DNA from 3 places in the Rhodoferax sp. GW821-FHT10B06 genome. Region 2 is predicted to be linked to each of the others. Evidence: predicted binding sites of a transcription regulator. Region 2 holds the regulator's gene; each other region holds the start of a gene.
What was found. The regulator LexA, encoded in region 2, represses DNA repair genes until DNA is damaged. The targets are predictions, from matches to a motif close to ACTGTATNNNNATACAGT.
Positions count from the first base shown of each region.

Region 1: a site for LexA is predicted at 7,186-7,203, ahead of imuA (translesion DNA synthesis-associated protein ImuA). Genes of this name have one in related genera too.
Region 3: a site for LexA is predicted at 3,417-3,434, ahead of recA (recombinase RecA). Genes of this name have one in related genera too.

Region 1 covers NZ_JBWKNO010000007.1:44,655-55,222, forward strand. Annotated here, with positions in the region: gene ppk1 (polyphosphate kinase 1) at 1-1,762, opposite strand, end outside; gene AC07O2_RS12855 (error-prone DNA polymerase) at 1,979-5,152, opposite strand; gene AC07O2_RS12860 (Y-family DNA polymerase) at 5,145-6,494, opposite strand; gene imuA (translesion DNA synthesis-associated protein ImuA) at 6,454-7,167, opposite strand; gene AC07O2_RS12870 (SulP family inorganic anion transporter) at 7,296-8,948, shown strand; gene dnaE (DNA polymerase III subunit alpha) at 9,006-10,568, opposite strand, start outside.
Region 2 covers NZ_JBWKNO010000017.1:42,587-53,154, forward strand. Annotated here, with positions in the region: gene AC07O2_RS21245 (MotA/TolQ/ExbB proton channel family protein) at 1-627, shown strand, start outside; gene AC07O2_RS21250 (ExbD/TolR family protein) at 634-1,050, shown strand; gene lpxK (tetraacyldisaccharide 4'-kinase) at 1,055-2,080, shown strand; gene AC07O2_RS21260 (Trm112 family protein) at 2,109-2,291, shown strand; gene kdsB (3-deoxy-manno-octulosonate cytidylyltransferase) at 2,288-3,043, shown strand; gene adk (adenylate kinase) at 3,135-3,791, shown strand; gene AC07O2_RS21275 (asparaginase) at 3,843-4,865, opposite strand; gene lexA (transcriptional repressor LexA) at 4,964-5,629, shown strand; gene AC07O2_RS21285 (hypothetical protein) at 5,716-6,054, shown strand; gene AC07O2_RS21290 (D-2-hydroxyacid dehydrogenase family protein) at 6,139-7,146, shown strand; gene AC07O2_RS21295 (tetratricopeptide repeat protein) at 7,255-9,330, opposite strand; gene AC07O2_RS21300 (Crp/Fnr family transcriptional regulator) at 9,702-10,421, shown strand; gene AC07O2_RS21305 (hypothetical protein) at 10,453-10,568, opposite strand, start outside.
Region 3 covers NZ_JBWKNO010000005.1:177,250-187,817, reverse strand. Annotated here, with positions in the region: gene sucC (ADP-forming succinate--CoA ligase subunit beta) at 1-610, opposite strand, end outside; gene argC (N-acetyl-gamma-glutamyl-phosphate reductase) at 736-1,647, shown strand; gene recX (recombination regulator RecX) at 1,728-2,192, opposite strand; gene recA (recombinase RecA) at 2,247-3,350, opposite strand; gene AC07O2_RS10320 (MarR family winged helix-turn-helix transcriptional regulator) at 3,499-3,972, shown strand; gene AC07O2_RS10315 (response regulator) at 4,007-4,681, shown strand; gene AC07O2_RS10310 (hypothetical protein) at 4,810-5,118, opposite strand; gene fusA (elongation factor G) at 5,122-7,116, shown strand; gene AC07O2_RS10300 (pyridoxamine 5'-phosphate oxidase family protein) at 7,204-7,866, opposite strand; gene pdxR (MocR-like pyridoxine biosynthesis transcription factor PdxR) at 7,963-9,414, shown strand; gene AC07O2_RS10290 (ABC transporter ATP-binding protein) at 9,416-10,480, opposite strand; gene AC07O2_RS10285 (carbohydrate ABC transporter permease) at 10,506-10,568, opposite strand, start outside.

The DNA.
Region 1 (10,568 bases), on a different contig from region 2:
TATTCTCCGTGCTACCTGGCTCCTGCGCGGGCAGCATGCAGGCACCGCGCACGATCAGGTCGATCTTCACACCCTGCTGGCCTGCCAGCATCAGGGCCGCGATCAGGTGCTCGTCGGTCAGCGCATTCATCTTGGCCACGATGCGGCCCGGCACCCCCTGGGCGGCCGCCTTGCCGACGGCGCGCACCTTGTCGATCAATTTATCGTGCAGCTCGAAGGGAGCCAGCCACAGGCGCTGCAAGCGGGGCAATTTGCTCAGGCCGGCAATGTGCACGAACACATGCTCCATGTCGCCGGTCAGGGCCGGGTCGGCCGTCAGATAGCTCAGGTCTGTGTACAGCCGCGCAGTACGCGGGTTGTAGTTGCCGGTGGACAAATGGCCGTAGCGGCGCAGCTGCTTGCCCTCGCGGCGCGTCACCAGCAGCATCTTGGCGTGGGTCTTCAGACCCACCACGCCATACACCACCTGGGCGCCGATGGATTCCAGCATCTCGGCCCAGTTGATATTCGCCTCTTCGTCGAAACGGGCTTTCAGCTCCAGCACCACGGTGACTTCCTTGCCGCGGCGCACAGCCTCGCGCAGCAAGGCCATTAGCTCGGAATCAGCACCAGTGCGGTAAATGGTCTGCTTGATGGCCAGCACCTGCGGGTCGTTGACGGCCTCGCGCAAAAAGGCCAGCACCGCGTCAAAACTCTCAAACGGCTGGTGGATCAGCACATCACTTTGCTTCAGCCGGTCGAAAAATGACTGCCCCTGCGTCAGCTGCTGGGGCCAGCTGGCATGGAAAGGCGGGAACAGCATCGACGGCCGGTTCACCAGATCGATCAGCTGCGTCAGGCGTGCCAGATTCACCGGGCCATGCACGCGGTACAGCGCCTGCTCGGGCAGCTTGAACTGTTTCAGCAGAAAGGCCGACAGGTATTCCGAACAGTCCGCCGACACCTCCAGACGCACAGCCTGCCCGTAGTGGCGTATCTCCAGCCCCTGGCGTAGCGCGGTGCGCAGGTCGCGTACCTCGTCTTCGTCCACCGCCAGGTCGGAATGGCGGGTGACGCGGAACTGCGAAAACTGCCCCACCGTGCGCCCGGTAAACATCTCTTGCAGATGGGCCCGGATCACGCTGGACAACGACACAAACAGAACGCGCTTGCCCGACACCGCATCTGGCATGCGGATGAAGCGCGGCAGTACACGCGGCACCTTGACGATGGTGATGTCGTTCTCGCGGCCAAAAGCGTCTTCGCCGGTTAGCCGCACGATGAAGTTCAACGACTTGTTGGCCACCTGGGGAAACGGGTGCGACGGGTCCAGGCCCACCGGCATCAGCAGGGGGCGTACCTCGCGGTCAAAGTAGGCTTTGACCCAGCGTCGCTGCTCTGGATTGCGTTCGCCGTGCGAAATGATCTGGAAGCCCTCTTTCTCGAAGGCCGGCATCAGATGCTGGTTGTACAAAGCGTATTGGCGCGCCACCAGGTCGTGTGCCGCAGCAGCTAGCTTCTTGAAGGAATGGACGCTGTAGACGCCTTGGTAGTCGTTGTTCTGCGCAGCGATCAGATGCGGTGCACCCCGCACCTCAAAAAACTCGTCCAGATTGGACGACACAATGCACAGATAGCGCAAACGCTCCAGCAAGGGCACGTCGGCGCGCACCGCCCAGTCCAGCACCCGCTCGTTGAAGGCCAGGATGCTGTGGTCGCGGTCCAGCAAGGGCACGGCAGGCAAATTGGCGGAAGCAGCGGGAGGTTTTTTATGCTGAGACATCAGGTCTTTATAGAGGCTATACAAGGCACGCGGCGCGCGATGCTAATCGCAAGTGTCCCCTCATTTGATGACAGTAATGTGTCAATCCAATGACGACACAAAGCACTAGCCGATGCAATATTTTTGATAGCAAAAACAGCATAGCCATTTATGCTTTTAGCGCAGGTATTGTCTGCGCTAGGCGCCATCATTTTGATAGCATTTTTTGCATAAGCATCAATGGAAATCTCGGCTGCTGGTGGTCAGTTCACCCAGCAGATAGCTGGCGTCGCGCAAATGCTGCGCCAGCAGGTGGCGTACTTCGCCCACGCGCTGCCACTGGCCGTAGACCGCCAACAATTGGGAGTGCAGTAGCTGCGTCCGTTGGCTGTCGCGCAGACTCTTGCGCACGATCACGTTGACGCTACCGGTTTCGTCCTCCAGCGTCACGAACACAATGCCCTTGGCCGTGCCCGGCTGCTGCCGCACAGTGACCAGGCCGCAGGCGCGCACCACGCGGCCCGTCGCCGCCTCGGGCAGCGCAAACAGCTCTGCGGCCGAGAGCAGGCGTTTGCTGCGCAAATACGGCCGCAGCAGGGCCACCGGGTGGCGCCGCAGCGTCATGCCCAGCGCTGCGTAGTCCCAAACGATTTCTTCGGACTCAGGGGCTGCCTCCAGCGCCAGCAGATCCTCATATACCGGTGCATCGCGCAGCAACGCTGGTGTGGCGTGCAGGGCCGACGCGTCCCACACCTGCTGGCGCCTATGGCCCGACAGGCTGGCCAGCGCATCGGCACGGGCCAACGCGTTCAGCGTGGCGGCATCCAGCTGGGCGCGCAGGGCCAGGTCTTCGGTGTTACGGAACGGCTGGACGGCACGCGCCTCCATCAGACGCTGCATCGGCTTCTGCGACACGCCAGACACCAGGCGCAGCCCCAGACGTACCGCGGGTTGCGGCAACCGGCCCGGCTGCAGCGGCCCACCGCTCTCCAGCGTGCAGTCCCAGTCGCTATGCGTCACGTCCGCCGGCCGAACCTCGACACCGTGACGCTGCGCGTCCTGTACCAGCTGCGACGGGCCGTAAAAGCCCATGGGCAGCGAGTTCAGCATGGCCGCCAGAAAGCAGGCCGGCTCGTGGCATTTCATCCAGGCGCTGTCGTAGACCAGCAGCGCGAAGCTGGCGGCATGGCTCTCAGGGAAGCCATAGTCACCAAAGCCCTGCATTTGGCGGAAGATGGCTTCGGCGAACTCAGACGCGTAGCCACGCGCAGCCATGCCATCCATGATGCGCTGGTGGAATTTCTCCAGCCCGCCCTTGCGTTTCCAGGCGGCCATGGCGCGGCGCAACTCATCCGCCTCGCCGGCGCTGAAGCCGGCGGCGATCATCGCGATCTGCATCACCTGCTCTTGAAAAATCGGCACGCCCAGTGTGCGCTCAAGGGCTGGGCCAAGCGCCTCATTGGGCAAGGTTTTGGGCTCCAACCCCTGGCGCCGCCGCAGATACGGGTGCACCATGCCGCCCTGGATCGGCCCGGGCCGCACGATGGCCACCTGTACCACCAGGTCGTAATACTCACGCGGCCGCAACCGGGGCAGCATGCTCTGCTGAGCCCGTGATTCGATCTGGAACACGCCTATGGTGTCGGCGGCGCAGCACATGTCATAGGTGGCATCGTCGCCGTCCTTGATGTGCTGCCGCGTAAAGGCATAGCCGCGCCACTGGCGGATGAAGTTCTGGCAGCGGTGCATAGCCGTCAGCATGCCGAGTGCCAACACGTCCACCTTCAGCAGGCCCAGTGCGTCAATGTCGTCCTTGTCCCATTCGATCGTGGTGCGCTCTTGCATGGACGCGTTGCGCACCGGCACGGTGGAGGTGAGTCGGTCGCCGGTCAGCACAAAACCACCGGTGTGCTGCGACAGATGGCGCGGAAAGCCGACCAGAGCCGGTGCCAGCTCCAGCAGCAGCGCGATGGCCTTGGCGGCCGGGTCGGCGCCGATTTCGCGCAGGCGCTCGGGCATAGCCTCGGGGTCGTCCCACCAGACATGGTTGTGGGCCAGTGCCTCCAGCATGTCCAGCGGCAAGCCTAGTGCCTTGCCCACGTCGCGGATCGCGCTGCGCGAGCGGTAGCTAACCACGGTGGCCGTCAGTGCCGCGCGGTGCCGACCGAAGCGGGTGTACAGGTACTGGATGACCTCCTCGCGCCGCTCGTGTTCAAAGTCCACATCGATGTCCGGCGGCTCGTTACGCTCGCGGCTGATGAAGCGCTCGAACAGCAGGCTGCTGCGCATCGGGTCCACCTCGGTGACATGCAGACAGTAGCAAACCACCGAATTGGCAGCCGAGCCCCGGCCCTGGCACAAGATGTCTTGGCTGCGCGCAAAGCGCACGATGTCGTAGACGGTCAAGAAATACTTCTCATAGCGCAGCTCGCCAATCAGCGCCAGCTCATGCTCCAGCCGCTGCAGCACACCGTCCGGCACGCCGCCCGGGTAGCGCTGGGCCGCACCGGCCAGCGCGCTGAGGCGCAAAAAGCTGGCCGGCGTGTGGCCCTGCGGCACCACCTCCTGCGGATACTCGTATTGCAGCTCATCCAGGTTGAAGGTACACAGCGCGGCAACCAGCAGGCTCTCCTGCAGCAGTTCGATCGGGTACAGGCCAGCCAGCCGCACGCGGGTGCGCAGATGGGCCTCGGCATTCGGCTCCAACGCAAAACCGCACTCAGCCATTGGTCGGCCCAACCGGACGGCGGTGATCACGTCATGCAGGCGCTTGCGCGAACGCACATGCATCAATGCCCCGCTGGCTGCCACCAGGCGCAAGCCACTGCGTTGGCCGACCTGCTGCAGCGTGTGCAGCCAGCGCGCATCGTCCATGCGCTGCAACAATTCCACCGCGATCCAGCTGCGCTGCGGAAACAGGCGCTGCAGCCACTCGGCGCGGGCGCTGATGTGGTCTACATCCATTTCATCCATCCGGCGCTGCGGTGCGAACAAAGCCAGGCATTCATTCAATGCGCCGGCGTGGGCTTCCCAATGCGCGGCATCCTGGCGGTAAGGGTCTTTTTCGGTGCGGCTGCCAGCGCGGCACCGTGTGATCCATTCACACAGCTGGCCGTAACCACGCCGGTTGCGCGCCAGCAGTACCAGCGTGCCGCCGCCCTCCCCCTGCAGCATGAATTCGGCGCCGATCAGCAGATGCAGCGGCGTGCCGCGCGCCGCCACATGGGCTCGCACCACGCCGGCCACCGAACATTCGTCGGTGATCGCCAAAGCCGTGTAACCCAGCTTGAGGGCGCGCGCCACCAGCTCCTGCGGGTGCGAGGCCCCGCGCTGGAAACTGAAGTTGCTCAGGCAGTGCAGCTCGGCATAACCCGGCAAGGCCATGGTGCTGGAGGTGGCGCGGCTATCCATACACACCGTGCAGATACCAGCCCATCGCACCGCGCAGACGTTCGCGGTACACCCAGAGCAGGCCCGATGCCGCGCTGTGGGCGATGAAATAGTCGCGCAAGGTAAGGTCGCCCCCGTGCCCGTCCCCCTGCCCATCCCACCAGCCAGACTCAATACGCTCCGGCCCGGCCAGCAGGGTTAGCGGGCCCTGGTACACCGGCCGGTGGCCGTCCATGCCCAGCGGCAGCGGGCTGCGCAGTATCCAGGGCGGGTGCGAGGCCTGGGCCGGGTCCGGCGTGATTGGCTTGCCGGCCGCCGCAGTGCTGGCCGCGGCCCAGGTCTGCATGTACTGTGGCCGGTGGTCGGCCACGGCCTGGGCACGCAGCACCTGCTGCGGCCCGAGCCGGGCGGCAACACGCTCGATGAACTGCTGCAGCGACTCACCGCGCACCTGGTCCCCCGGTAGCAGGCTCTGGCTACCGACCTGCAGTCGCTCCACGCCCAGCGCCTCCAGCGTGATGGCCACCACCGGTGCGGCCAGCGGGGTGTGGGCCAGATGCTCTGCCAGCAACTTGGCCAGGTGGGATGTATCGCGCGTGGCCTCGGCCGTGCGGACTTCCATAGACCCGGCCGCCGCCTCGCTACGGCGCTGCATATCGTGCTCCCAATGCAGGCGCACTCCGATAGCGCCACTTTGCCGCGCCTGCAACCAGGCTTTCAGCTGCAGCAGCAGGCGCTGCACGCCAAACAACATGCCCTGCGCCACCTCGATGCGGCCGCTGAACTCCAGCCGCAGGCGGAACTGCTCGGGTAGCGCCACCCAGGGGTAGATTTCCGGCTTCAACCCGTACGCCCGGTCCAGTGCATCCAGCACGCCGGCACCAAAACGCCGCGACACGCCCGCGCGCGGCAACGCCCGCACCTGGCCCAGGCTGCGGCAGCCCAGGCGCTGCAGGGTCGGCAGATGGCTGGCCAACGCCGCCAGGCAATGCAGCGGCAAGCTATCCAGCGTGCTCTGCAAAGTCTGCGGTTTGCAGCCCGCCAGCGGGCCACTGTGCTGCCTCAGCAATGCCAACGCCCCCAACGCCGTCGGCGCCACCGCCAGATGGCCGTGCTGCCACAGCGCAGCCTGCTGCTGCACCGCCCGTACCAGGTCGCGCTTGCCATGGAACAGCCGCAGGCTGGCCTCTACCTCCAGCAGCACCGCCTGCTCCACCAGACAGACGCGCGGGCTGAACTGCAGCATCGCCCAGGCCAGGGCCTGCAGCAGCGCGCCGGTGCCCGCGATCGGGTCCGGCGCCGCCTCCGCTTCGGCTTTCGCCTCAAGCGGTGGTGGAAGGGGTGCGAGGGCGATCCACAGCATGGAGCGGGGCGAAAGAAGGCGCCGGTACCCGTGCCGGCTTCACCAGAGCCGGCGGTAGCGCCGGCAGCAGCATCAAGGGGCGGTCCAGCGTGGGGCCGCGGCGTTTCAGAATGCCGATCTCCAGTCGGTGCTCGGGTGCACTGCCCATGCGCAGGCGCAGCGGCGCGGGCGAAGACGCGTCTTGCGCCAACAGCGGGCGGAACGCGAACACCAGCGGAGCCTGCGCCTGGTTGGCGCTTTGCGCGGCCATGTGCAAGCGGCGCAGCTGGTCGGAGCGTGCATGGGCCAGCCAGACCAGCACAGCGCCTACATCGCGGCAGCGCAGCGCCTGCTCGGTGGCCCACAGCTGGTCTGCCGCGCGCTCGGCGTCTATGCGCAGCAGCGCATCCATGGCCAGGCCCTGGCAGGCCAGCGCCGGCATATTCGGCAGCAGCGGGCTGCCCACCAGCACCACCGTGCCGGCCACCGCCCGCAGGGCCGGCAGCAGCAGGCGCCATTCGTGCACGCCGTGCTGGGCCTGCAGGATTTCCGTCAGGCTGCCGCAGGGCCAGCCGCTGCCGGGCAAGGCGGCATCCAGCAGCGCATGGCCGCTGGACACGGTGGCCATGGCGCCCAGGCTCAACTCGCTGGCGCGCCAGACGGAGTCGAGAAAGGGAACGGTGTTGCCGGGCATGGGGTGTTTTCTCAGTTAACTGTTTAAATATACAGTATTTTGAATAGACTGGCAGCTTGTGGAAGCCTCTCAGGCCCAGGTGTGCTGCTGGTGTGTAATGGCGCTCCGCACACAGAAAGACACACTCCATGGGCCCGCAGGAACCAGCCATCCCTCCCCTACCCGGCAGCCCACTGCGCAATGCGGTCGCCGGTCTGTCCGTGGCCGGCTTACTGATCCCCGAAGCCATTGCCTACGCGGGCATTGCCGGTGTGGCGCCGCAGCACGCCATCGTGTCTAGCGTGGCAGGGCTGTTGGCCTATGCCGCCCTGGGCGGTAGCCGGTATGCCATCGTGTCGCCCACTTCTTCGTCTGCCACCATCCTGGCCGCCGCGGTTGCCACGCTGGTGGCGGCGGGCTTCAACACCGCCAGCGCGCTGATGCTGTCATCGGCCATGGTGCTGCTGGTGGGCGCATTGTTTGCACTGAGTGCGGCCGCCCGCATAGGCCATCTGGCGGCCTTCATCTCGCGGCCGGTGCTGCGCGGCTTTGCCTTTGGCCTGGCCGTGACCATCGTCATCAAACAGCTGCCGCATATCGCGGGCGTGGCCGCGCATGGTACAAGCGCCCCCCAGATTCTGTGGCAGCTGCTGCGGGACCTACCGGCCTGGAACCCCTGGACGCTGGGCCTGGGCTGCGGGGCCTATGTCTGCCTGCGGCTGCTGAAACGCATTGCCCTGTTTCCCGCCGCGTTGGCCGTGATGCTGCTGGGCATGGCGGCCGCTGCGCTGCTGGACCTGCCGGCGCACGGCGTGCCCCTGGTGGGCGCCATTGACATGGGCCACATCCATCTGGCATGGCCGACGTTGGACCACAACGCCTGGCTGCGTGTGGCCGAGCTGGCGGTCCCACTGGTGGTAATTCTGTACGCCGAGTCCTGGGGCTCCATACGTACGCTGGCGCTCAAGCACAACGACATGGTGGAACCCAACCGCGAGCTGGCGGCCCTGGGCGCGGCCAATCTGGCGTCGGGCATCTTCCAGGGCTTGCCGGTGGGCGCCGGATTCTCTGCCAGCGCGGCCAACGAGGATGCTGGAGCGCAAGGCAAGACCTCCGGTCTGCTGGCCGCCCTGGTCATTTTTGTGCTGGTGCCGCTGGCCGGCCCCTGGCTGGCCCTGCTGCCGCAGCCGGTGCTGGCCGCGGTGGTTGTGTCGGCCCTGACGCATGCGCTCAACCCGCGCCCCTTGCTGACCCTGTGGCGCCTGGGGCGGGACGAGGTACTGGCCATTTGCGCCGTGCTGGCCGTCATCGCCCTGGGGGTGCTACAAGGCATGCTGCTGGCCGTGCTGCTGTCCATCGTGGCGGCCGTGCGGCGCTTTTCACAAACGCGGGTCAGCGTACTGGGCGAGCTGCCGGGCACGCATGACTTCATCGACGCGGCCCGCCACCCGGAAGCCCGGCTGCACCCTGGCGTACTGGTGGTGCGCCCGGAGGCTCCGCTGTTCTTTGCCAACGCCGAGCAGATCCTAGCCGAGGTGCGCCGGCTGGCCGAAGCCCAGGCGGCGCCGCTGACCATCGTGCTCAGCCTGGAGGAAAGTACCGACCTGGACAGCACCGCCGTGGAGACCCTGGCAGAGTTCCACAGCTGGGCCCTGCGCACAGGCCACCGCCTGCTGCTGGCCCGGGTGAAAGAAAGCGTGCGCGAGTTGCTGCTACGCGGGCCCGGCCCTAGCGCCAGCACCGTCTGCTTCTGGAGCGTGGCCGATGCGGTGCAGGCGGCTATAGATAAAAACGGCCGCTAGCGCAGGCAATACCTGCGGCAGCAGCTATTCATTTAATAGCAAACTGCACCAGACGCCCTATTCCTCATAGGCCACCACGGCCTGCGCTGCCTGCGCCAGGCACTGGGCCAGTGCCGCATCGGTGGGGAAGAAACGGGCCTTGTCGCCCAGCAACAGGTCGGCCACGGCCACGCCCTGCGGGGTTTGGCGCTGTACCGACAGGCGCACCGGCAGGCCATGCACCACGTCGCCCTGTTCGGTGGTTTCACGCACCGGCGGGAAATCCTTCACCAGCTTGGCAATGTCCAGGCCGGAGCCGGTGGCGTTCGGTGGCAGCTGCAGACGCAGGAACTTGGCGTAGCGGCAACGCGCGGTAGCCAGGCTCCAGGCCTCATTGATGCTGAACTGCAGGCCGCCACCGCCAAAGCGGTCGGTCTGTACCTTGCCCATGGCGATGATGAGCTCGTCGTCCTTGAACAGGTCTTTGTTGGCGCTCATGATGGCGTCGCTGACGCGGGCGTCGATCATGCCCGAGCCGTCGTCCAGCCGGAACAGGCCCAGCTTGCCGCGCTGGCCGTTGATGACGCGCAAGTCGCTGATGATGCCGGCCAGCATGACGATGTCGCGGCTGTCCACTGCATCGGCAATCTCGCGCTTGGCGAAGCGGCGCACCTCCTTGCGCACCTCGTCGAACAAATGGCCCGACAGGTAGAAGCCCACTGCCGTTTTCTCCAGCGTCAGCCGCTCCTTGATGCCCCACATCGGGGTTTCGACAAGGTCCGGCTCCTGCGTGCTGGAGCCGTGGCTGTCGTCCTCCAGCATGTCGAACAGGCCGCCCTGGTCGGCATTCGCCAGCGTGGCTGCCGCAAAGGCAAAGGCACGGTCGATGGAGGCGATCAGCGCTGCGCGGTTGATCTCGATAGCGTCAAAGGCGCCGGCCTTGATGAGTGCTTCCACCGTGCGCTTGTTCAGCTTGGACTTGTCCACCCGCACGCAGAAGTCGAACAGGCTCTTGAACGGCCCACCGGCTTCGCGTGCCGCCACGATGGCCTCAATCGCCTGCTGGCCCGAGCCCTTCACGGCGCCCAGGCCGTAGCGGATCAGCTTGTCGGTCACCGGCTCGAAGCGGTAGCGGCCCAGGTTGATGTTGGGCGGCTCGAAGCTCAGGCCCATCTTCACCGCATCCTCAAACAGCAGCTTGAGCTTGTCGGTGTCGTCCATTTCCACCGTCAAGTTGGCGCAGAAGAATTCGGCGCGGTAATGCACCTTCAGCCAACCCGTGTGGTACGCCAGCAACGAGTAGGCGGCAGCATGCGACTTGTTGAAACCATAGCCCGCGAACTTCTCCATCAAGTCGAAGATTTCGTCGGCCTTGGCCTCTGGGATGTTGTGGGTGGCCAGGGCACCGGCGCGGAACTTCTCGCGGTGCTCGGCCATTTCCTCGGCCTTCTTCTTACCCATGGCGCGGCGCAACATGTCCGCGCCGCCAAGCGAGTAGCCGCCCAGGATCTGCGCGGTCTGCATCACCTGCTCCTGGTAGACCATGATGCCGTAGGTCTCGCTCAGCATCTCGGCCACCGCCGGGTGCGGGTACTCCACTTCCTCGCGGCCGTGCTTGCGCGCCACGAAGCTGGGGATCAG
Region 2 (10,568 bases):
TCGATCATACAAGCCGCAGGCTGGCCCATCTGGCCCCTCGTAGCCTGCTCCATCCTGGCGCTGGCCCTGGTTATTGAACGCTTTCTCAGCCTCAAGACCGCCAAAATCGTCCCCCCAAAACTTCTTGACGAGGTGCTGGCCGTATCCCAGGTCACGCTGCCTGCACCGGGCGTGGTGAACCAGCTGGCGCAAAACTCGCTGCTGGGCGAAGTGCTGGCCAGCGGCATGCGCGTGCTGCACACACACCCACGCTGCAGCGATGAAGACATCCGCACGGCTATGGAAAGCTCTGGCCGCTCGGTCGCCCACAAGCTGGAGAAATACCTCAGCGCCCTGGCCACCATTGCATCGGCAGCACCGCTGCTGGGCCTGCTGGGCACGGTGATCGGCATGATCGACATCTTTGGTTCGCAAACCGGCGGCGGCAGCTCGGGCGGCAACCCGGCCCAGCTGGCGCACGGCATCTCGGTGGCGCTGTACAACACGGCATTCGGCCTGATGGTGGCGATCCCCTCGCTGATCTTCTGGCGCTATTTCCGCGCCCGCGTGGACGAGTACCTGCTGGCGCTGGAAATGGCCGCCGACCAGTTTGCCCGCCACCTGAGCTCGGTACGCAAGCGGGGCTAACAGGCTATGAACTTCCGCCACCGCCACCGGGAAGAGCCCGAAATCAACCTGATCCCGTTCATCGACGTTCTGCTGGTGGTGCTGATCTTCTTGATGCTGTCGACCACCTACAGCAAATTCACCGAGCTGCAGGTCAAGCTGCCGGTAGCCAATGCCGATGCGCAGCGCGACTACCCCAAGGAAATCATCGTCGCCGTCAGCAGCGACGGGCGTTACGCGGTGAACAAGAGCGCAGTGGAAGGCCGCAGCATCGACGTAATCTCGCAAGCCCTGGCCAACGCAGCCCGGGGCGGCAAAGATATGGTGGTCATCATCAGCGCCGATGCCAGCGCCACCCACCAGTCGGTCATCACCGTGATGGAGGCCGCGCGCCGCGCAGGCCTGAACCAGATCACGTTTGCCACCCAATCCACGCCCAAATAAGCCCATGGCCGAGGGCATGGAGGGCTGGCTGCTGCGCACCTGGCGCACGCGCGGGCCCCTGGCCTGGCTGCTCTGGCCGCTGTCACTGCTGTATGGCCTGCTGCACGCCTTGCGCAAGCTGCTGTACCGCACGGGCTGGCTTACCTGCGGCAGCCTGCAGGTACCGGTCGTCGTGGTCGGCAACGTGGTCGCTGGCGGCTCGGGCAAAACCCCGGTGGTAATGGCCCTGGCCCAGCATTGGACAGCGCGTGGCATTGCGGTCGGCGTGGTATCCCGTGGCTACGGTCGCAACATCCAGGACGGCCAGGACTGCCGCGAGGTGCACGCCGACAGCCTGCCCAGCGAAGTGGGCGACGAGCCCGCCCTGGTGCGCCGCAGCTGCCAGGTGCCGGTGTTCGTGGCGCGCAAACGCCTGGATGCGGCCCAGGCCCTGCTGGCGGCCTATCCACACACCCAGTTGATACTCTGCGACGACGGCCTGCAGCATTACGCACTGCGGCGCGATCTGGAAATCTGCATTTTTGACGACCGGGGCGTGGGCAATGGCTTTCTGCTGCCTGCGGGCCCGCTGCGCGAAGCCTGGCCGCGTCCCGTGGACCTGGTACTGCACACCGGCCAGCACCCGGCATTCGCCGGCTTTCGGGCGCAACGCCGGCTGGCCGACTATGCGCTGCAGGCCGACGGCACGCGGCGCCCGCTGTCCAGCCTGCAGGCTACACCCCTGCACGCCGTGGCAGCCATCGCCCAGCCAGACCATTTTTTCACCATGCTGCGGGCGGCCGGCCTGCAGCTGGCACAGACCCAGGCCTTGCCGGATCACTACAATTTTGATAGCTGGCAGCACACGAATTACCTGCGCGAGACCGTGATTTGCACAGAGAAAGATGCCGTCAAGCTATGGCGGCACCAGCCGGATGCATGGGCCGTCCCCCTCGTGCTGGAGCTGGACGCCGGCTTTCTGGCCGCGCTCGACCAGCGCGTCGATCCCTGGCTATCATCGCCCCCTGGCCGCATTTCTGCGGCGACCTAATACCGACTGACCGACTGAGATTTCCCCCATGGATAGCAAACTTCTGGAGCTGCTGGTCTGCCCTGTCACCAAGGGCCCGCTGCAATACGACCGCGAAAAGCAAGAGCTGGTCTCGCGCAGCGCCCGCCTGGCCTACCCGGTGCGCGACGGCATTCCTATCCTGCTGGAAAACGAAGCCCGCACCCTGAGCGACGAGGAGCTGGGCCTGTGAGCTTCACCGTATTGATCCCGGCCCGCATGGCCTCCACCCGCCTGCCCAACAAGCCCCTGGCGGCTCTGGGCGACGCACCCATGGTGGTGCGGGTTGCCCAGCGCGCCATGCAGTCCCAGGCCCAACGCACCGTGGTGGCCTGCGACAGCCCGGCCATCCTGGCCGCCTGCCAGGCCCATGGCGTGGAAGCCATCCTGACCCGCGACGACCACCCTTCCGGCAGCGACCGCCTGGCCGAAGCCTGCGAGCTGCTCGGCCTGGCTGACGACGCCATCGTGGTCAATGTGCAGGGCGACGAGCCGCTGATCGACCCGGCCCTGATCAACGAAGTCGGCGCCTTGTTGCAGCAACGCCCGCAGGCCAGCATGGGCACTGCCGCCCACGCCATCGCCAGCCTGGCCGACTTCTGCAACCCGAATGTGGTCAAGGTGGTGCTGGACGCCCAGCAGCACGCGCTGTACTTCAGCCGAGCTCCCATTGCCTGGTGGCGCGACGGCGCCACGACAGAGCGCAGCTTCACAGCCCTGCCCGACCCGGCGCCGCTGCGCCACATCGGCATCTACGCCTACCGGGTCGGCTTCTTGCGGTTGTTTCCGACCCTGCCGCAGGCGCCGATCGAGGTCACTGAAGCCCTGGAACAGCTGCGCGCCATGTGGCACGGCCACCGTATTGCGGTCCATGTCACGGCCCATGCGCCCGGCGCAGGCGTGGACACGCCTGACGACCTGGAACGCGTAAGCAAACTGTACTGAAGCCTCTGGTATCCTCCAGCGCAATGAAGCGTTGCGGCCAACTCGTGTGGCCAGCAGCGCCACGTGGTTTTAAATACTCCGAGGAACTTCCATGAGACTAATTTTGTTGGGTGCACCCGGTGCCGGCAAAGGCACGCAAGCAACCTTTATTTGCCAAAAATACGGCATCCCACAAATCTCTACCGGTGACATGCTGCGCGCTGCCGTCAAGGCAGGCACCCCCTTGGGCCAGCAAGCCGATGCAGTCATGAAGTCCGGCGGACTGGTCAGCGACGACCTGATCATCAACCTGGTGAAAGAACGCCTGACGCAGCCCGATTGCGCCAACGGCTGCCTGTTCGACGGCTTCCCCCGCACCCTGCCCCAGGCAGACGCCATGAAGGCCGCCGGCGTCAAGCTGGACTACGTGCTGGAAATCGATGTGCCGTTCGACGCCATCATCGAACGCATGAGCGGCCGCCGCTCGCACCCCGCATCGGGCCGCACCTACCACGTCAAGTTCAACCCGCCCAAGGTCGAAGGCCTGGACGACGTCACCGGCGAACCGCTGATCCAGCGCGATGACGACAAGGAAGAAACCGTGCGCAAGCGCCTGGAGGTGTACAGCGCCCAAACGCGTCCGCTGGTGGACTACTACTCCAGCTGGGCTCGCAACGAACCCAGCCTGGCCCCCAAGTACCGCGCCATCAGCGGCACCGGCAGCGTGGACGAAATCACCGCGCGGGCTTTTGCCGCACTGGCCAGCTAAGCCCTGATACAGCTTTGTTAAAGGTCGCCAGGCATGCCTGGCGACCTTTTTTTATCCCGCGGCCAGCAGCGCCAGCATCAGCGCAATACGCGCCTTCACCGGCGACAGACCTTGCGCGTCGGCAATGGCATCGGCCGGCGTGGCCAACACCCGGCCAAACACGCAGCGCGTGGCGCGCAGTACCGCCACACCCGCCGCCATGGCCCGCAGCAGGGCCGCTTGCAGATCCACATGCAAAGTACCGTTACCGGTACCAGCCACCACGACGCCGGAAACCCCCTGGGCCACCAGAGCATCCACCACCATGCCTCCGGCACCGGCATAGTTCAAGACGATTTCCACGCGCGGCCAATCCCCAGCAGCCAACTCCGTCAACACTCTATTTTTGATAGCTACTTGCGCGGATTCCGCCTGCGCTACAGGCCTATTTTTCATATGAAATTCAGGTACCGTAGGCCAAGGCCGCAACAGGCGTACCCGCCCCTCTTCCACCAGGCCAACCAGGCCCGCTTCGCCGGACGAAAACGCATCTACCTTGTAGCTGTGCACCTTCTGCACATCCAGCGCGCTGTGGATGTTGCCGGCGCACACGGCCACTACCCCCTGGGCTCCCGGCGTTGACGCCACCACGACGGCATCCAGCAGGTTCTGCGGCCCATCTGGCACCAGTGCTGTGGACGGGCGCATGGCGCAGGTCAGCACCACCGGCTTGGCGGGCTGCAGCACAGCCTGCAGGAAATACGCCGTCTCTTCCAGCGTATCGGTACCGTGGGTGATGATGATGCCAGCCACGTCGGCCTGCTCCAACCAGTAGGCGCAGCGCCGTGCCAGCTGTTGCCATAGGACAAAGCCCATGTCCTTGCTATCTACCTGCGCAACCTGTTCGGCCACGAACTCCACACCTGTGCCTTGAAAGGCCGCCACCGGCCCCAGCAATTGCTCCACACCCACCTCACCAGCGGTGTAGCCAATGTTGTCACCGGCGCTGGTAGCACGTCCGGCAATCGTGCCGCCGGTGCCCAACACCACGATCTTGGCAGGGCTGGAGCCCGCCGCATTTGTATTTACCGCCATGGCTTGCAAACTTTCAAAAACTGGTTAAAAATACAGCTACTGGATATTAAAACAGCCATCTAAACCGCTATCCACACCGCCAAGTACCGGAGTCACCCATGGATCTGCCCACGTTTTCCGCCAAACTCACCGCCCGCCAGCAGCAGATTCTGGACCTGATCCAGTCCGCTATCGCCCGCACCGGTGCCCCCCCAACCCGGGCCGAAATCGCCAGCACCCTGGGCTTCAAGTCAGCCAACGCCGCTGAAGAACATTTGCAGGCCCTGGCCCGCAAAGGCGCTATCGAATTGGTCAGCGGCACCTCGCGCGGCATCCGGCTCAAGACCGACACCTTGCGCTCCATCAATGAATCACGCTTCCAGCACACGCTCAGCCAGTTGGCCCTGCCCCTGATTGGCCGTGTTGCTGCCGGCTCCCCGATTTTGGCGCAGGAACACATCGACCAAACCTACCATGTGGAAAGCAGCATGTTCCGCTACAAGCCCGATTACCTGCTCAAGGTGCGCGGCATGTCTATGCGCGACATCGGCATCCTGGACGGCGACCTGCTCGCCGTGCAGTCGGCCAACGACGCCAAAAACGGCCAGATCGTCGTCGCCCGCATTGGCGATGAAGTCACCGTCAAGCGCTTCCGCCGCAACCAGGAACTGATCGAGCTGCTGCCCGAAAATCCCGACTACTCCACCATCGTGGTCGCGCCGGGTGAAAACTTCGCCATCGAAGGCCTGGCCGTGGGGCTGATACGCAATACCTTGCTGAACTGATAAAGCCACATAGTCTGCTGAGTTGGCCCCGTGCCGCGCGCCAACCTGTTCCGTGTCCATCGCCAAACAAGCTGAGGGAGTTTCATATGGGAATCGCATCGTTTTCGTCTATTGACCTGCTGGGTTCTTTCCAGGGCTTGGTCGGCTGGCTCATTGCAGGCAGCAGCTCCCGGCGTATGCCGCGCGCCGGGGTGACATCACGCACCAATGTCTGCGCCCCTTACACCGCCACGGGCGCCTTGCGTCCTGCCGCCTACCCACAAACCGCGCAGCAGCGGCCACTGCGCGTACTCCGCGTCATGGACGCGCAGCCGTCCGGTGTGGGCCGCATGCGCATCTCGGGCCGCATGGCCGATGTTTGCGCCGAGCTGGACCGCCTGGCCGCCCTGGAAGCGCCCCCTCAGGCGAACGCCTTGCTGCAGTAAAACCTCTGTATTTGGGGCCTCACCGGCCCGGCTCAGGCAGACAGCAAATGCTGGGTGGTCTTTGCGCCAAGGCACAATGCGGGGATGAACATCGTGATCCTCGACGACTACCAAGATGCGGTGCGCAAACTCGATTGCGCCACCAAGCTGGAACCCTATGCAGCCAAGGTCTACACCAACACCGTCAAAGGCCTGGGCCAGCTCTCCGTCCGACTCAAAGACGCTGACATCATTGTGTTGATCCGCGAGCGCACGCAACTCAACCGCCAGCTGATCGAAAAGCTCCCCCGCCTGAAGATGATTGCCCAAACCGGGCGTATCGGCGCCCACGTGGATATAGCCGCCTGTACCGAACGCGGCATTGCTGTGGCCGAAGGCGTGGGCTCACCCACGGCGCCGGCCGAACTGACCTGGGCGCTGATCATGGCTGCCACCCGCCGTCTGCCGCACTACATCAGCAACCTGAAGCATGGCGTCTGGCAGCAGTCGGGCCTGAAAACCGCCTCCATGCCACCTAATTTCGGCATGGGCACCCTGCTCAAGGGCAAGACCATGGGTATCTGGGGCTATGGCCGCATAGGCCAGATCGTCACCGGGTACGCACGCGCATTTGGCATGCGGGTTCTGGTCTGGGGTCGTGACACCTCGCGTGCACGGGCGCTGACCGATGGCGTGGAGGTAACGTCAAGTAAAGACGACCTGTTCATGCAATCAGACGTGCTGTCCCTGCACCTGCGTTTGAACGACGAAACCCGGGGCATCGTCACACTGGAAGACCTATCCCGCATGAAGCCCACATCCCTGCTGGTAAATACCTCGCGCGCCGAACTGATCGAGCCCGACGCCCTGCTGGCCGGCCTGAACCGGGGCCACCCCGGCATGGCCGCCGTGGACGTATTTGAAAGCGAGCCGATTCTGCAAGGCCACGCGCTGCTGCGGCTGGAGAACTGCATCTGCACACCACATATCGGCTATGTGGAACAAAACAGCTACGAGATGTACTTCAATGCCGCGTTTGACAATGTGCTGAATTTCATCAAGGGCACGCCGACCAATATCGTCAACCCCGGGGCTTTGCAAGTGCGCCGCTAAGTCACAGCTTGCCAATCCATCAAAAAAGGCCTGCCGCTATATGATTTATAGCGTCAGGCCTTTTTTATATGCGAGAGCACTGCAACTCTTGCCTGCGAACCGATGGACTTACTTGTTCTTCGGCGCAATCTTGGCTTCTACCTGTGGATCAAAAAGATCAAACTCCAGTAAATGGCTGTTTGGTGCAGGAGTGGGTGCCGACGAAGGCGGCGGCACCGTAGGAGCGGGTTCGTCGTCAACTTCAAAGTCCAGGCTGGGCGGTACCGACTCTCGGGGTTCCTGCGTGTCGGGGGCAACCGGCCGTTGCTCCATGGCCGCAAGTTCGGAATTGGAGAAATCCAGATCCAGGTCAAGATCCAGATCCACCGGGGTTTTCTCGACCGCAGCTTCTTCCACATCGTCCGGCACATCGTCCAGGGTCGCCACAGCCGACTCCGGCATCAACAACATGGGTTGGGTAAACGTGGTTTCACGCGGCCCAGCCTCCTCACCCATGGCCGAGGATTTCAGGCCTGACTCCAGCGGCTGGCGCCCGCTGATACGGCCGCCACGCTCCGAAGAAACACCGTCCACCGCCGCCAGCGGTGCCACGCCCCTGCGAACCACGCTCTTGGCCATGGCATACAACAACAGCAACTCGCGGTAGGCCGCGAGATCGAAAGGCTTGATGGGAGCCGCAGCCGGGTCGCGAAACAGGCAGGACTCAATGAAATCCAAAACCTTGGGGCTTTCCCATAGGGTTTCGATGCTGCTCAGGACTGCAGGGTAGGCCTCCAGCGTGCGCCCCTCGTCCGCGTAGGATTCGAAAGCCGGTACATGGCCGTTGAAAATGCGGTTGAATGCATCACGCTGGTGGTTGAACTCGCTCTTGCGGCCCAGGGCGTGGAATATCTTCAGCAGCTCCAAGTAGGCCAGTGGGTTGACTTCGATGTTTTCATCAACGTTCTTGCGCAGAACCTCAATCGCCTGGTCGTACTGGCCCAGCGACACGAAGAACTCGGCATGCTGCTGCACATCCAGAAAATCGTCAGGATACTGGCCCCGCACGGGCTCGGACGTTACACGCGGGCGCAGCGTCGGCGCCTGCGCCGGGGGCACAGGCGATGCCGTCATGGCATTCAGCCGCTGCAAATCGGCTACCAAGGACTCATCCACCTCGGTGTCCTGGTTTGCGCCCGGCAAAGTATTGGGCGGCGGCTGTACCGTCAAGGGGGCAGCCCGGCTGGGGGTTGCCAGGTGCTCTTCCTCTTCGGCGCTGAGTTCGCCATGGTGGGCCCAATCAGTTCCGCCGCCTGCCATGGTCGACTTGCGCCCGCGGTTCCAGAAAAAGCCTGCGGCAGCCACAGCGGCCGCCAGCAGGCCGGCCAGGGTGTAAATCAGCCCGTCGTCGGAACGGCTGTTTTCCAGCCGGTCCAGGCGCAGCTTGAAGTCCGCTTCATTCTTGGCCAACAAGGCCTTGAGTGCCTTGGATTCGGCCTCCAGGCTGAGCAGCCGTTGCTTTTCCTCCGGGTTTTCCGTCGGCAAATGGTTCAGCTCACGCCATGCGGCGGCGGCTTCTGCGCGTTTCTGCGCGTTTTCTTCGGGGGTCACCACCATATCGGTGGCCGGCTTCAGCTGGACCTGGCGCTCGTCGGGGGTCTCGGCGGCCTCCAGCTTCAAATGCGGCTTGTTGTCTGGTGTTTCTGCCTTGACCACCGGTTTGGACGCAGGCGGTGTTTCTTTGGCAATGACAGGCTTGGGCGCCGCCGCTACTTTCGGGGCCGCCTTGACCTGTGGTACGTTGGCGGGATTCGGTGTGGCGCGTACAGGCGCCGAGCGTGGCGCGGGTACCGGTGAACGGACCTGTGCGGGTGCAGGGGCCACGGGTGCCGGCGATGGGCTTGCAGCCTGCGGGCTAGCGACCGTTGCCGCAATGATGGTGGGCACAGCCGCCGAACGCGTCTCTACCGGGAAATCTGTCAAAAAATCGTAGCGGCGGGAGGTCTTTTGGCTGCACAGCGAGCGCAACACCACGCCCACGACGGGCTCGTCCACCACCACGGATGAACGCACACGTACCACGGCGTCCTGCGCTTGGGAACCGGCAACCAGAATCACACGTACCCGGTTGGGGTCAACCCGGGTCTCGGCGTGGAACACCTCGGCCTCGAAGCAATTGCTGGCGCTGTCATCCGCAGAGTCCAAACGTACGTCTATCGCCAAATCCAGTGGCTGGCCCAATACGACGGCGCCTCTTGCACGTCCCAGCGACAAGGCGGAACTACCAAAAGCGGCGACGAGAAGGGTCGAACCTAGGAGGGTGTTACGTAATTTCACTGCGATTTGATGACGTTTTTTTAATACAGATAGACCATACCATTACAGGGCGCCACTGGTAACAATTTTAAGCATTGAAATTATGGCCTTAACAACCCCCATTTAAGCCCTATTCGGCGCCCTACGGGGCCGCAAAACCGTGCCAGCCAGGTTTTTCAAACCCCAGGTAACAACCCGCAAACGCGGCAGATAGGCGGGGCGCGACAATCCAGGGTTCAGCGCCAAGCCAATAAGAGACCATGGACGAACCCATACTGACCATTGAAGAACGTGCAGCGATCAATACCGGCCGCTGGTTTTCCACGCTCTCGCCCTCGTTACGACACGATATTCTTCGTTGCGCCTACGTCAAACGCTACCAGGACAATGGACTGATCGCGGCCCGTGGCGACCCGCCAGAAGAATGGATTGCCTGCGCCAAAGGCGCAGTGCGGGTCAGCTCGACCTCGATCTCGGGCAAGCAGATCACGCTAACCTATATGGAGCCAGGCACCTGGTTCGGTGACGTAGCCATCTTCGACGGCGACCGCCGCACCCATGACGCCTATGCACACGGCGACACCACCCTGCTGTGCGTGGCCAAGGCCGACTTCCAAAAAATACTCAGCCAGCACACCGAGCTATATGAAGCGCTGCTGCGCCTGCACTCGCGGCGTATCCGCCAGCTGTTTGGCCTGGTGGAGGACCTCAACACCCTGCCCTTGCGCGCCCGACTGGCCAAACAGCTGCTGCACCTGGTGCGCAGCTACGGCATTCCCAACCTGGCCAATGCAAACGAGGTGCGCATCAGCCTGCAACTGGCGCAAGAGGAGCTGGCGCAACTGCTGGGTGCGTCGCGCCAGCGCGTGAACCAGGAACTCAAGGCCATGGAGCGCGACGAAGTGATACGCATCGAACCCTCGGGCCTGATGGTGCGGGACCGCGCGGCGCTGCTGCGCATCATCGAGTCCGACGCCTGAGTTAACCGCAGAACCGATTCAGCGGCACTACCTACGCCCCATCCGCCACCAGCATTTGCGCCGACGCGCAGGCTTGCTGGAACAGCTTGCAGACATGTTCCAGCGTAGCCAGGTCAGCGTGGCCGTACTCCATGCGCAGCTCCACCC
Region 3 (10,568 bases), on a different contig from region 2:
CGCAGTTCAACGGGTTGATTTCCACCAAGGACGCATCGGTGTCCATGTAGCACTTGTAGATCTTGGCGAAGATGTCTACGGCCTGGTCAATAGACACGCCGGTCAAGCCGATGGCTGCAGCCACCTTCTTGCTCTGCTCGGGGGTAATGCCGGTCAGCGGGTCGATCATCTCGGTGACGATTTTCTCGGGCGTGGAATGCGCCACTTCCTCGATGTCCATACCGCCTTCGCTGGAAGCGATCAGGGCCACCTTCTGCGTGGCGCGGTCGGTCACCAGGGACACATACAGTTCGTTCTTGATGTCGGCGCCGTCTTCAATGTACAGGCGGCGAACTTTCTGGCCTTCAGGACCGGTCTGGTGCGTCTTCAGCTGCATGCCCAGGATTTCACCGGCCAGCTTCTTCACGTCGTCAATGGTCTTAGCAACCTTGACGCCGCCGCCCTTGCCACGTCCGCCTGCGTGGATCTGTGCCTTGACAACCCACACTGGGCCGCCGAGTTTTTGGGCGGCTTCCACCGCTTCTTGCACCGTGAATGCCGGAATGCCCTTCGGCACTGGCACACCAAAATTACGCAAGATTTCCTTGCCTTGGTATTCGTGAATCTTCATGAGGGCTCTCTCAGGAATGGATGGGGTTCTGCCCGTCTGTCTTGTATAAGACTTGCGAGCTGCGTTCTGTCAGCCCGCGAATGTATCATGCTGCAACGCACAACACCTTACAGCATAGGCTCACCATGTCCAAAGTCTTCATCGATGGCGAAGCCGGTACCACCGGTCTGCAAATCCGCGAACGCCTGCAATCCATGCCGCAGATCGAGTTGGTCAGCATCGCCCCCGAGCTGCGCAAAGACCCCGCAGCCAAGCGCGCCTTGATGGCCACGGTGGACCTGGTCATCCTGTGTCTGCACGACGATGCCGCCATTGAGTCGGTGGCCATGATCGACAGCCTGCCCGGCAAGAAACCCAAGATCATCGACGCTTCTACGGCCCACCGTACGGCGCCGGGCTGGGTCTTCGGCTTTCCTGAATTGGTAGCTGGGCAGAAAGAAGCCGTGGCGCAAGCTGACCGCGTGGGTAACCCCGGCTGCTACGCCACTGGCGCGATTGCGCTGATCCGCCCGCTGGTGGATGCCGGCCTGCTGGACCCGGACGCTGCACTGGCACTGCCCTCGGTCAGCGGCTACTCGGGTGGCGGACGCAGCATGATCGAAGCCTATGAAAAGGGCGAAGCGCCGCTGTTTGAAATCTACGCGCTGGGCCTGCAGCACAAGCATTTGCCGGAAATCATGCGCTACACCGGCCTGACCCGCCGACCAATCTTTGTACCGTCCGTGGGCAACTTCGCCCAGGGCATGCTGGTGCAGCTGCCGCTGCATCTGGACCTGCTGCCCGGCAAGCCCACCGGCCAAGACCTGCACAACGCCTTGGCCAAGCACTACGCGGGCAGCGAATGGGTCACGGTCGAAGCCCCTGGCGACAGCGGCAAACTGGACGCCCTGGCGCTGGTCGACACCAACAAGATGGAGCTGCGCGTGTTTACCAACGAAACCCACCGCCACGCGGTGCTGATCGCCCGTCTCGACAACCTGGGCAAGGGCGCCAGCGGTGCCGCAGTGCAAAACCTGAAGCTGATGCTGGGCCTGTAAAACCAGGTTACTACACTTTTTATAGCTTCCAGCGCAGGTGCTATCTGCGCCAGCGGCCTAAAAAGCTTGTAAACCTATTCTCAGCAATCGTCGTCGCTGCCGGCCACCACGCGCCGCACGGCGTCCGACGAAAAGCCCCGCGCCAACAAAAAGCGCTGCTGCTTGGCGCGTGCCGCAGCGTCCACCGGCGGGCTGCCGAACTTCTTGCGCCAAACGTCGCGGGCACGCTCCAGCTCCGTGGCTTGCAAACCGGCTACTGCATCCAGCACGGCAGACGGGTCCAGGCCCTTGTTTTGCAACTCCTGGCGGATGCGCGAGGCGCCCAGCTTGCCGGCGCGCCGGTACAGCACCGAATCCAGCACGCGCTGCTCGTTGATGAAGCCCTTGGCCTGCAGCTCGTCCAGCGCCTGGGCCAGCTCGCCCGGGGTTTCTTCAAACGCCGCGAGCTTGCGCTCCAGCTCTACCCGCGAATACTCGCGGCCGCTGAGCAGGCGCAGGGCACGGCCCTTGAGGCTGATGGGTGCGGTGGCCGATGGAAACGCCATGTGCTATCTCTTTAATAGCTACCAGCGCAGGTACTAGCTGCGCTGGCAGGCACTTTATGCCTCAGCCTTGGCCTTCTTGCCTTCTTTCACTTCCTTGGCTTCTTCCACCACAGGGACCAGAGGAATGCCCAGGGACTCGCGCACCTTGTTCTCAATTTCGATCGACAGGCCGGGGTTCTCGCGCAGGAATTCGCGGGCGTTGTCGCGGCCCTGGCCGATTTTTTCGCCGTTGTAGGCATACCAGGCACCGGACTTTTCGATGATCTTGGCTTCCACGCCCATGTCGATGATTTCGCCATGGCGGCTGATACCTTCGCCGAACAGGATGTCGAACTCGGCCGTCTTGAACGGGGGCGCGACCTTGTTCTTCACCACCTTGACCTTGGTTTCGTTGCCGATGGAGTCGTCGCCCTTCTTGATGGTGCCGGTGCGGCGGATGTCCAGGCGCACCGAGGCGTAGAACTTCAGCGCGTTGCCGCCGGTGGTGGTTTCGGGCGAGCCGAACATCACGCCGATCTTCATGCGGATCTGGTTGATGAAGATGACCATGCAGTTGGCCTTCTTGATGGTGGCGGTCAGCTTGCGCAGCGCCTGGCTCATCAAGCGGGCTTGCAGGCCGGGCAGGCTGTCGCCCATTTCGCCTTCCAGCTCGGCCTTGGGCGTGAGAGCTGCCACCGAGTCCACCACGATCAGGTCGATGGCACCGGAGCGCACCAGCGAATCGACGATTTCCAGGGCCTGCTCGCCAGTGTCGGGCTGGCTGATCAGCATTTCCTGCAGGTTCACGCCCAGGTTCTGTGCGTACTGTGTGTCCAGCGCGTGCTCGGCATCGACGAAGGCGCAGGTGCCGCCCAGCTTTTGCATCTCGGCAATTACTTGCAGGGTCAGCGTGGTCTTACCGCTGGACTCTGGGCCGTAGATTTCGATGACCCGGCCACGTGGCAGGCCGCCGACGCCCAGCGCCACGTCCAGGCCCAGCGAGCCGGTGGAAACCACCTGGATGTCCTCGATCACCTCGCCCTCGCCCAGGCGCATGATGGTGCCCTTGCCGAACTGCTTTTCAATCTGCGCCAGAGCGGCTTGCAGGGCTTTGGCTTTTTCAGCCAGGGCAGCGGGGGTGGGGGCGACAGCGGGAGCGCGAGCAGCGGTAGGGTTCATGGCGGTGTCTTTCAAAATCAAGGGGTCAAGAGCTAGTGGGCCTGCATGGCCTGCTATTAACAACAGGCTGGATGCTTGAACAGTAGTTTAAAGCGCTGTTTTAAACCTGCAAAGCATATTTTTAGTCAGTTTGCCTTACCATTAATCCATGGCTTCCATCACGACAGACCAGGCTTGGCGGGAGACCCATTTGGGGCGGCGGCTGGACGCTGCCCTGCGTCAGTTCGACGCGCGCGTGCTGGAGCTGATGGCGCGCAATATCGAGGTACCGCTGGCCCTGGGCAACCTGGCGGCGCGCGCGCAAGTGGGCGCCGCCCACATCCACATCACACGGCACCTGCCGCTGCAGGGCGCACGGCTGACCGAACTGGCCGCGCAAGCCGGCATGAGCAAACAGGCCATGGGCGACCTGGTGGACCAATGCGCCGCCTGGGGCATGGTGGCGCGCGAACCCGACCCGCTGGACGCCCGCGCCCGCCGGGTGGTGTTCACCGCCACCGGCCTGGCCTGGCTGCAGGCCTATCGCGACGCCGTGGCCCAGACAGAGGACGAATTCCGCGCTGCTGTCGGCCAGGAGGTAGCGACCGTGGTCACGCTGGGCCTAGAAGCCTACGCGGCCTAGAATTGGTCGAAGAAAACCTATAAAGGGGACACGTATGCGCATTCTCATTGCGGAAGACGACCAGGTATTGGCCGACGGCCTGTTGCGGGCGCTGCGGGCCTCAGGCGCGGCGGTGGACCATGTGTCCAGCGGCAGCGAGGCCGACGCGGCGCTGCTGACCAACCGCGAGTTCGACCTGCTGATACTAGACCTGGGCCTGCCCAAGATGCATGGGCTGGAGGTGCTGAAGAAACTGCGCGCCCGCGGCTCCTCGCTGCCGGTGCTGATACTGACCGCTGCCGACAGCGTGGAAGAACGCGTCAAAGGCCTGGACTACGGCGCCGACGACTACATGGCCAAACCCTTTTCGCTGCAGGAGCTGGAAGCGCGCGTGCGCGCCCTGGCGCGGCGCGGTGCAGGCGGCGCCAGCAGCAGCATCCAGCACGGCCCGCTGGTCTACGACCACGCAGGGCGCATGGCCACCATCGACGGCAAGCTGGTCGAGCTGTCAGCCCGCGAACTGGGCCTGCTGGAGGTGCTGCTGCAGCGCGCCGGCCGCCTAGTCAGCAAGGAGCAGTTGATCGAGCGCCTATGCGAATGGGGCGAAGAGGTCAGCGTCAACGCCATCGAGGTCTACATCTACCGGCTGCGCAAGAAGATCGAAAAAGGCCCGATCCGCATCGCCACCGTGCGCGGCCTGGGCTACTGCCTGGAAAAGATTGCGCCGTGATTTACGCCGTAATGTGTGCCTTGAATGTTACATAGCACATTACTATTGAAACATAAGCACCCAAAGACAAAACCTACAGAAAATTTTATAATTGCGATCATGCGTATGTCCACCCAAGCTTTGATCCTCTAGAAACCTTCCGATTTTTCGGAGGGCTTATGCGCCTTGCCGGAACCCACACAACCCCGGCAATTTGCGCGGGGTTTTTTGTTTTCTGGGCCTGTGTTTTTAAGAAAGTTTCTATGCGTACCTTTGACAAGCTGATCGCCGCAATTCATCCGCACCAGTGGATGGTGGGCTTGCGCTCGTCCATTGGTGTCGCTGCCGACGCGCAAGACATAAACCGCTAGCTGCGGGATTTTTTCAAGGCTGTGGAACAGCCGTTGAAACCCCTGGCCAGCATTGAGCAGGCCAGGGGTTTTGTCTTTAAGGAACATAGCATGAACACGCGACAACTTCGCAATATCGGCATCATCGCCCACGTCGACGCTGGCAAGACCACCGTCAGCGAACGGGTGCTGTTCTCCACCGGCGAAATCCACCGGACCGGTGAGGTACACGACGGCAACGCCACCATGGACTATGACCCGCAGGAGCGGGCGCGCGGCATCACCATCAACAGCGCAGCCACCACCGTGGCCTGGCGCGACCACCAGATCAATCTGATTGACACGCCCGGCCACATCGACTTCAACATCGAGGTGAGCCGCTCGCTGCGCGTGCTCGACGGCGCGGTCGTGGTGTTCGACGGCGTGGCCGGCGTGGAGCCACAAACCGAAACCAACTGGCGCCTGGCCGACCAATACCATGTGCCGCGCATTGCGCTGGTCAACAAGCTGGACCGTACCGGCGCGGACTTCACGCGCGTGGTGGCGATGATGGCCGAGCGCCTGGGCGTCAAACCCCTGGTGCTGCAGCTGCCCATAGGCACGGAAGCCGAGTTCAGCGGCGTAGTCGATCTGCTGACCCAGCAAGCCCTGACCTGGCCGCCCAATGCCCAAGGCAAACCGACGCTGGAACGCAGTTCTGTGCCCGCCTATATGCAGGCCGCCGTGGAGTCTGCGCGTCGCACCCTGGTAGAGACCGCCGTGGAGCAAAACGACGCACTGCTGACCGCCTATCTGAACGGTGAAGACATCTCGGAAGCGCAGCTGCGCGCATGTATCCGCCAGGGCACACTGGCCGGCGCCTTCGTGCCCGTGCTGGGCGGCGCCGCGCTGAAGAACAAAGGCGTCGAGCCGCTGCTGGATGCGGTGGTGGACTACCTGCCCGCGCCCGAAGACCGCAACACTGACCTGCCACCGGGTGACGGCTTTGCCGCGCTAGTGTTCAAGGTGGTGCACGACGAACACGGCACGCTGAGCTATCTGCGCGTTTACCGTGGCGAAGCCCATGCGGGCAGCCAGGTACTGAACGCCAATACCGGCCAGCGCGAGCGCTTGTCGCGCGTGGTGCAAATGCACGCGGACCGGCGCGAAGAGCTGGCACTGGCGCAAGCCGGTGACATCGTCGCCGTGGCAGGGCTCAAGGCCAGCAAGACCGGCCACACGCTGAGCGACCCCGCGCAGCCCTTGGTACTGGAGGAAATCCATGCGCCCGAACCTGTCATTTCGATGGCGGTGGAGCCGCACTCGCGCGACGAGCAAAACAACTTTTCGCGCGGCCTGCACACGCTGGTGGACGAAGACCCCAGCCTACGCCTGGGCCAGGACGCCGACACCGGCCAGACCCTGCTGTCCGGCGTTGGTGAGCTGCAGCTGGAAGTGACGCTGGAGAAACTGCGCAGCCGCTTCGGCGTGACGGTGCACACCGGCCCGCCGCAAGTGGCCATGCGCGAGACCATTGCGCGTGCGGCCAACGTGCGCTATCTGCACAAGAAGCAGAGCGGCGGCCCTGGCCAGTATGCGGAAGTGGCGCTACGCGTGGAGCCGCTGGAGCGCGGCGCAGGTCTGCGCTTCGAGAACGCCATCACCGGCGGTGTGATCCCCAGGGAATACATCCCCAGTGTGGAACAAGGCGTGCGGCGCGCGGCCCTGGCCGGCGTGCTGGCCGGCCACCCGGTGGTGGATCTGCTGGTCACGCTGGAAGATGGCAGCTTCCACGAGAAGGACTCGTCCACGCTGGCGTTTGAGGTAGCCGGTGCGGCCGCCTTCACCCAGGCGCTGCGCGAGGCCGGGCCGACGTTGCTGGAGCCAGTGATGGCCGTGGAGGTCACCACGCCCATGGACCACGTGGGCGATGTGATCGGCGACCTGAACCGCCGGCGCGGCCAGGTGCGCAGCCAGGACCAGCGCGGCAATGCGGCGGTCGTGCGCGCCATGGTGCCGCTGCAGACGCTGTTTGGCTACATCGGCAGCCTGCGTGCGCTGACCGCCGGGCGTGCCAGCTACACGATGCAGTTTGACCACTACGCCGAAGCGCCACGCCAGGCCTGAGCCTGAAAAGGGCGAGCCGCAAGGCTCGCCCTTTCTTTATGCACAAAATCAGCTGCTAGCGCACATTCCATGTGCGCTAGCAGCTATCTAAACAGTAGCGTCCTGCCACTGCCGCACATAGGCCGGCAAGTCGCCGGGCCCAGGTACGTCCACCACCGGAGCGGCGTGGACCTGTACCAGCGGCAATACACCGGTCCACACCGGGATGTCCATGTCCTCCGCATCGTCGATGGGCGGGCCGGTGCGCACCTTACACACAGCTTCCGTCAGCGCAATACGCATCACGGTGGTGGCGGCGAACTCTTTGTCATTACCACGGCGGATGTCCGCATTCCGGCCCGGCGCCAGCTTGTCCATGAAAGCGTCCAGCGCAGCGCGCTTGTCGGCGTCTTCCACTACCCGCTCAAAGCAACCGTAGACCACGGCCGATCGGTAGTTCATCGAATGGTTAAAAGCCGAACGCGCCAGCACCAGACCGTCCACATGGGTGATGGCCACGCAGGCCTGGGTGCCCGCACCCAACAGCTTCAGCAAGCGGCCGCCGTTCGAGCCGTGGATGTACAGGTGCTCGCCCTCGCGCCAGCAGGCGGTGGGAATGTTGTGCGTGCCCTTGTCGTCCGCAAAAGCGATATGGCACACATAGGCCGCGTCGATGATGGCGTGCAGCGTGCTGCGCTGGTAGTCGGCGTTCTCGGCCACGCGGCGGATACGGGTGCGTGCGCTGGGCGGTGCGACGGCGGTGTCGGTCATGGAGCAGGTTCCAGAAGAAGAGTGAAAGGCTGCGCACTATAATTTTTTGTGGCTCTAAAAATAGAACCATAAGCAATTCATTTTATAGGGCCACTGATGGACTACTCCGTGCTGTTCGCGCAATTCAGCCAGGCCCATGCGCAGCTAAGCTGGCCGCGCCAGCGGCTACTGCATGCCTGCCTGCGCGCCGCCATACGCAGCGGCACATTGGCTGCCGGCACGCGCCTGCTGGCGACACGCCAATTGGCCAGCGATTTGGGCGTGTCGCGCAACACCGTGCTGTACGCGTATGAGCAACTGGCCACCGAAGGCTATGTGCAGCCGGACCGGCGCGGCACGCGGGTGGCAGACATGGCCCTGGCCCGCCCCGCACCACGCGCCCGCCCGGACCAGCCAGCCCCCAGCCTGTCACGGCGCGCCCAAACCACCGAGCCCCTGCCCGAAGCCCAGTTGATGGGCGCCTTCGTGCCCGGTGTGCCGGCCCTGGCCGACTTCCCGCTGCCGGCTTGGCGGCGCCTGGTGGAGCGCGCCTGGCGCAACATGTCCACCGTGCAGCTGAACTACGGCGGGCCGGCGGGCCAGCCCGCGCTGCGCGAGGCCATTGCCGAGCACCTGCGCGCCTCGCGCGGCGTGGTCTGCGAGGCGCGCCAGGTCTTCATCACCGATGGCACGCAAAGCAGCCTGGACCTGTGCGCCCACGCCTTTGCCGATGCGGGCGACACCGTGTGGCTGGAGAACCCCGGCTACCGCGGTGCGCTGACGGCGTTCAAAGCTGCCGAGCTGCGGGTCCACGGCATTGCGGTGGATGCCGACGGCATGGCGCCCAGCGCCGCCGACTGGCGCCTGCATCCACCCAAGCTGGTCTACGCCACACCGTCGCACCAGTACCCGCTGGGCAGTGTGCTGAGTCTGCCGCGACGGCTGGCGCTGATCGCCCAGGCCCAGGCCACGGGCGCACTGCTGATCGAGGACGACTACGACAGCGAATTCCGCCATGACGGCCCGCCGCTGGCCGCTATGCAGGGTCTGCAGCCGGACGCGCCAGTGCTGTACCTGGGCACCTTCAGCAAAACCATGTTCCCGGCGCTGCGCATCGGCTTCATCGTGGTGCCGCAGAACTGGGTGGAGCCGCTACAGCGGCTGGTGACGCAGTCGGTACCCCGGGGCCGCGCCGCAGACCAACTGGCCCTGGCAGAGTTTTTGCGCAGCGGCCAGTTCGCCACCCATTTGCGCCGCATGCGCCGTCTCTACCGGCAGCGGCGCGATGCCCTGCGCAGCGCGCTGGAACGGCAACTGGGCGATGTAGGAAGCGTGCACGGTGGCTCGGCCGGCATGCATCTGGCGCTGGTGCTGGACGCCGCGATTTCCGACTTGGCGGTCAGCACCCAGGCGCTGCAAAAAGGCATCGTGGCCCACCCCTTGAGCGCCCACGCCGTAGGCAGTGGGCCAGTGTGGAACGGCCTGATGCTGGGCTATGCCCAGGTGCCGGTGGAGCAGATGGAGGCAGCGGTGAAGAAACTGGCGGCCATCGTCCGCAAGCTGGGCTGAGCTACAAGCGCTGCTGCGTGGCCTCGTCAAACACATGGACCCGCTCAGCCGGAATCGCCAGCGTGATGTTGTCGCCAGACTTCACCAGCAAGCGGTCATGCACCAGGGCCTGGATGGGCTGGCCCTGGGCTTCGCAGGTCAGCAAGGTGTCGGCACCGCTGAACTCGACCACCTTCACCTCACAAGGAATGCCATGAGGCTCGCCTGCCGGGCGCACCTGCAGATGCTCGGGCCGCAGGCCCAGCAGCACGCGGCGCTGGCCCAGGTTGGCAAACCTGTCTTCCAATAGGACTTGACCACCAAAATCGGCTCTGGCGCAGGTATTGCCTGCGCTAGCAGCTACTACATTCATAGCAGGCGAACCGATGAAGGTGGCAACGAAGCTATTGCACGGCCGGTCGTACAGCTCGGCCGGGGTGCCGATCTGCTCCACCTTGCCGTCGCGCAGCACGATGATGCGGTCGGCCATGGTCATGGCTTCGATCTGGTCGTGGGTGACGTAGATGGACGTGGTCTTCAGCCGCTGGTGCAGGGCGCGGATTTCGGTGCGCATCTGCACGCGCAGCTTGGCGTCCAGGTTGCTCAGCGGCTCGTCGAACAGAAAGACCTGCGGGTCGCGCACCATGGCCCGGCCCATGGCCACGCGCTGGCGCTGGCCGCCGGAGAGCTGGCGCGGCAGGCGGTCCAGCATCTTGTCCAGGCCCAGCATCTTGGCGGCGCCCGCGACCTTGCTGGCAATGGTGCCCTGGGGGGTGCCGGCAATCATCAGGCCGAAGCCCATATTCGCCTCGACCGTCATGTGCGGGTACAGCGCATAGGTCTGGAACACCATGGAGATGCCGCGCTCCTTGGGCGGCAGATCGTTGACCACCTTGTCGCCAATGCGGATCTGGCCTGCGCTGGGCGCGTCCAGCCCAGCCAGCATGCGCAGCAGGGTGGATTTGCCGCAGCCGCTGGGGCCGACGAAAACGGCGAATTCACCGTCGCCAATGGAGATGTCCACGCCCTTGATGACGGGCACGTTGGCAAAGGATTTCTCAATGCCGGAGAGGGTTACGGATGCCATGGATTTTTATGCTCGGAAAAAGGGATTAACCACCTTTGACGCCACCCGCAGTGAGGCCGCCAACGATTTCTTTCTGGATCAGCAAGGT